DNA from 2 places in the Borborobacter xinjiangensis genome. Region 2 is predicted to be linked to the other one. Evidence: predicted binding sites of a transcription regulator. Region 2 holds the regulator's gene; the other holds the start of a gene.
What was found. The regulator HrcA, encoded in region 2, represses chaperone genes, less so after heat shock. The targets are predictions, from matches to a motif close to GTTAGCACTCNCNNNNNGNGAGTGCTAAC.

Region 1 (2,199 bases), on a different contig from region 2:
TCTTCAGGCCACCACGCAGCTTGTTGACGACGAGGGTCGCGAGGGCTTCGCCTTCGACGTCCTCGGAGATGATGAGGAGCGGCTTCGACGACTGCACGACGGCTTCGAGAACCGGCAGCATGGCCTGGAGGTTGGAGAGCTTCTTCTCGTGGAGAAGGATGTAGGCGTCTTCCAGCTCGGCGACCATCTTGTCCGGATTGGTGACGAAGTAAGGCGAGAGATAGCCGCGGTCGAACTGCATGCCTTCGACGACCTCAAGCTCGGTCTCGGCGGTCTTGGCTTCCTCGACGGTGATGACGCCTTCGTTGCCGACCTTCTGCATCGCCTCGGCGATCATCGCGCCGATTTCGGTCTCGCCATTGGCCGAGATGGTGCCGACCTGCGCGACTTCCTCGGAGGTCTTGATCTTCTTCGAAGTCTTGACGAGGTGGGCGACGACTTCCGTGACGGCGAGATCGATGCCGCGCTTCAGGTCCATCGGGTTCATGCCGGCGGCAACGGCCTTGTGGCCTTCCTGCACGATCGACTGTGCCAGAACGGTCGCGGTCGTGGTGCCGTCGCCGGCGATGTCGTTGGTCTTGGAAGCGACTTCGCGGACCATCTGCGCGCCCATGTTCTCGAACTTGTCCTCAAGCTCGATTTCCTTGGCGACGGAGACGCCGTCCTTGGTGATGCGCGGGGCGCCGAACGACTTGTCGATGACGACATTGCGGCCCTTGGGGCCGAGCGTGACCTTCACCGCATCGGCGAGGATGTTGATGCCGCGCAGCATGCGCTCGCGGGCATCACGGGAGAATTTTACGTCTTTAGCAGCCATTTCTTGCTCCTGGGCCTGGGCCCGTAATGTTCTGAGTGATTGGTGCGGATGGAAGCGATCAGCCGATGATGCCCATGATGTCGGATTCCTTCATGATCAGAAGGTCTTCGCCATTGAGCTTCACTTCGGTGCCGGACCACTTGCCGAACAGCACGCGGTCGCCGGCCTTGACGTCCAGCGGGATGAGCTTGCCGGCTTCATCGCGGGCGCCGGAGCCGATGGCGACGATTTCGCCTTCCTGCGGCTTTTCCTTGGCGGTATCGGGGATGATGATCCCGCCGGCGGTCTTCGACTCGGATTCGACGCGGCGAACGACCACTCGGTCATGCAGCGGCCGGAAATTCGACTTTGCCATATCTTGAAATCCCTGGTGCGGATGTTGAAACCACTCTCAGCCCAAGGCGGGCTGGCGTTAGCACTCTCTTAAGGCGAGTGCTAACATGGCGATGAGATATGGCCGGACGATTGCCGAGTCAATAACCCGCTCCAGTGATGGGGGCTAAAAAAATTCGGTTCTTCGGCCAAGTCGTGACCTCCGTCAAAAAAGCGCGAGGGCCGCGCTTCGATTCTTGAATAGTAAGCACGCTTATAATATATGCGGCTCATGAAACTTGAAGGAACCGAACGCCTGGGCTTTCTCATCCACGATGCCGCGCGGCTGATGCGACGGCGTTTCGAGAGCATGGGAAGCGCCTATGGGCTTTCGGCCGCGCAATGGCGGCTGATGGTGCGCGTGGTCAAGGAAGAAGGCCTGACGCAAGCCCGGTTGGCCGAACTGTTGGAAATCGAACCCATCAGCGTGTCGAGACTGATCGACCGCATGCAGGAGGGCGGTTGGGTGGAGCGCCGGCAGGATGCAGCCGATCGCCGCGTCCACATGATCTTCCCGACCGCCAAAAGCCGCGAAACATTCGGCGCGATCAAGGGGGTCGCCGGCGAGGTGTTCGAACAGGCTCTGGCTGGGCTTACGCCGCAGGAGCGGCAGACGGTCATTCATGGGCTTTCCACCATCGTCAACAATCTTTCCGATGGCGAAACCTCATGCCGTCAGCCGGTCATTTCAAAAGGTTCAGCAACATGAATGCCGTGTCGAAAATCGAAGGTGATGTGGCCAACATTGAGGCCGAGGCGCTGGAAAAGCCGGTCGTGGTAACGGCGCCGGTACAATCCGAGCCGGAGATACAGGTTCCCAGGCAGCGCAAGGGCCGCCTGGCCCTGATGGTCGCGGTACCGTTGGCGCTCATCGTCGGGGGCGGCTATGTCTGGATCACCGGCGGACGCTATCAGGAAACCGAGAACGCCAATCTGCGGCAGGCCAGGGTTTCGATCGCCTCGGAAGCCGCGGGGCGCATCGTGTCGGTCAACGTGTCCGACAACGCCGC
Region 2 (2,199 bases):
CCGCGATCCGTGGTAAACACCTCTTGAAGGAAGGTGCTGAGCGAGGTGGGCGCGGCCGGACCGAAAAGCGAGGTGTAGAGCGCTTGCGCAACCAGAAGCCAAGTGATGAACAGCGCGAACAGCCAGATGCCGACACCGATCACCGATGGCAGCGCCGGCGAGTTGCGAACCTCAAACGCATGGCTCCACGATGTGTCCAGGCCGGCCTCGCGTCGGCGGCTGATCTCGTAGAGGCCGATGGCGGCGATCGGCCCGACGAGGGCGAAACCCGACATCAGCGGAAACAGCAGCGGCAGCGCATTGTTGCCTGAAGTCCACCTCGCCAGCACGACGCCGACGATCGGATAAATCAGGCAGAGAAAGACGTAGTGCGACGGCTTTTCCCAGAAATCATCTATTCCAAGGCGAAGTGCCGAGATGACGTCTGAAAAGCCGATCTTGCGGATCGTCGGACGCTCGAAGGTTTCGCCGCCACCTGCAACAACATGGAAATTCGCCATCGCTTCCTCCCGGACCAGGTTGGAGCAGTCGCGCAAGACGTCACGGCCGTCACGGCGAACGCGACCTGCAATTCAGGCGACTATACCCCATCTGCTACGATTTGTCGCATCACGAACACGAAACGCGATTAACGCAGCATCCGCGAGATCAGTTGCGCGGTGTAGTCGACCATCGGCACGATGCGGGCATAGTTGAGCCGGGTCGGCCCGATGACGCCGAGGGCACCGACGACGCGCGCCTCCTTATCCCGATAGGGGGCGACGACCAGCGACGAGCCGGAAAGCGAAAACAGCCGGTTTTCCGAACCGATGAAGATGCGAACGCCGGAACCTGCCTCGGCAAGGTCGAGAAGCTGGACCATGCCTTCCTGCGTCTCCAGATCCTCGAACAAATGGCGAAGCAGTTCGATGTCGGCCTGTGCGGTGACATTTTCGAGCAGGTTGGCGCGGCCTCGCACGATGAGGCGCGCCGGAAGGCCGCTTTCGACCCCGGCCCACACCGCCAGCCCCTTTTCGACGAGTTCCTGCGAAAGCGTGTCGAGGGCCGCCTTGGTCTGCTCGCGCAGCCGGCCGATCTCTTCCTTGGCTTCCGCCAGAGTGCGCCCGCCAATGTGGGCATTGAGATAATTCGAGGCCTCGTGCAATTGCGAGGTGGTGACGCCTTCCGGCAGGTCGACCACCCTGTTTTCGACGTCGCCGTTCTGCGACACCAGCACGGCGAGCGCTCGGCGAGGTTCGAGCTGTATGAACTCGATATGCTTCAGCGGGACTTCGTTCTTGGCGGCGAGCACCACGCCGGCACCGCGCGACATGCCCGACAGCATCTGGCTGGCCTCGGTCAGCATCTGCTCCAGCGTCGCGCCCTTGCCCGAGGCCTTGACCTGCGCCTCGATCACCCGCCGTTCCTCGTCGGAGAGATCGCCAAGCTCCATGAAGGCGTCGACAAAGAAGCGCAGACCCTTCTGAGTCGGCAAGCGCCCGGCCGAAATATGCGGTGCATAGACCAGCCCTAGATGCTCCAGGTCGCTCATGACGTTGCGCACGGTGGCGGGCGACAGCGAGGAGGGCAACATGCGCGCGAGATTGCGCGAGCCGACCGGTTCGCCGTCCCGCAGATAGGTTTCGACGATCCGGCGAAAGATGTCGCGCGAACGCATGTCGAGCGATTGCAATGTCTGATCAAGCACCGGTTTCGTCATGGTTTTACCAAACCTCCGGCAGAATCATATAAACTGGCAAGCTTGGAACACAACCTTCGGCCTGTCGGGTTTTCCTTTGCGCCTGCCGCCTCATGAGCTACAAGCCGGCCAGGATCCCCGCACATCCAAAGAGAGAAAATCCTTCATGCGCCCTTCCAAACGCCAATTCGACGAAATGCGTGCAATCTCCTTCGAGCGCAACGTCTCCAAGCACGCTGAAGGCTCGTGCCTGGTCAAGTTCGGCGATACCCATGTGCTTTGCACGGCAAGCCTGGAGGAGAAAGTGCCGGGCTGGATGCGCAACACCGGCAAGGGCTGGGTGACCGCCGAATACGGCATGCTGCCGCGCTCCACCGGAGACCGCATGCGCCGCGAAGCTTCAGCCGGCAAGCAGGGCGGCCGGACACTTGAAATCCAGCGGCTGATCGGACGTTCGCTGCGCGCCGTCGTCGATCTCCAGGCGCTGGGCGAGATGCAGATCACCGTCGACTGCGACGTGC

Region 1: the regulator HrcA is predicted to act here: its motif matches at 1,229-1,257, upstream of groES (co-chaperone GroES).

The regions. Positions count from the first base shown of each region.
Region 1 covers NZ_JBLLVA010000002.1:101,910-104,108, forward strand. Annotated here, with positions in the region: gene groL (chaperonin GroEL) at 1-817, opposite strand, end outside; gene groES (co-chaperone GroES) at 876-1,172, opposite strand; gene ACLKMW_RS02730 (MarR family winged helix-turn-helix transcriptional regulator) at 1,422-1,898, shown strand; gene ACLKMW_RS02735 (HlyD family secretion protein) at 1,895-2,199, shown strand, end outside.
Region 2 covers NZ_JBLLVA010000052.1:6,357-8,555, reverse strand. Annotated here, with positions in the region: gene ACLKMW_RS25625 (DUF2189 domain-containing protein) at 1-500, opposite strand, end outside; gene hrcA (heat-inducible transcriptional repressor HrcA) at 629-1,699, opposite strand; gene rph (ribonuclease PH) at 1,845-2,199, shown strand, end outside.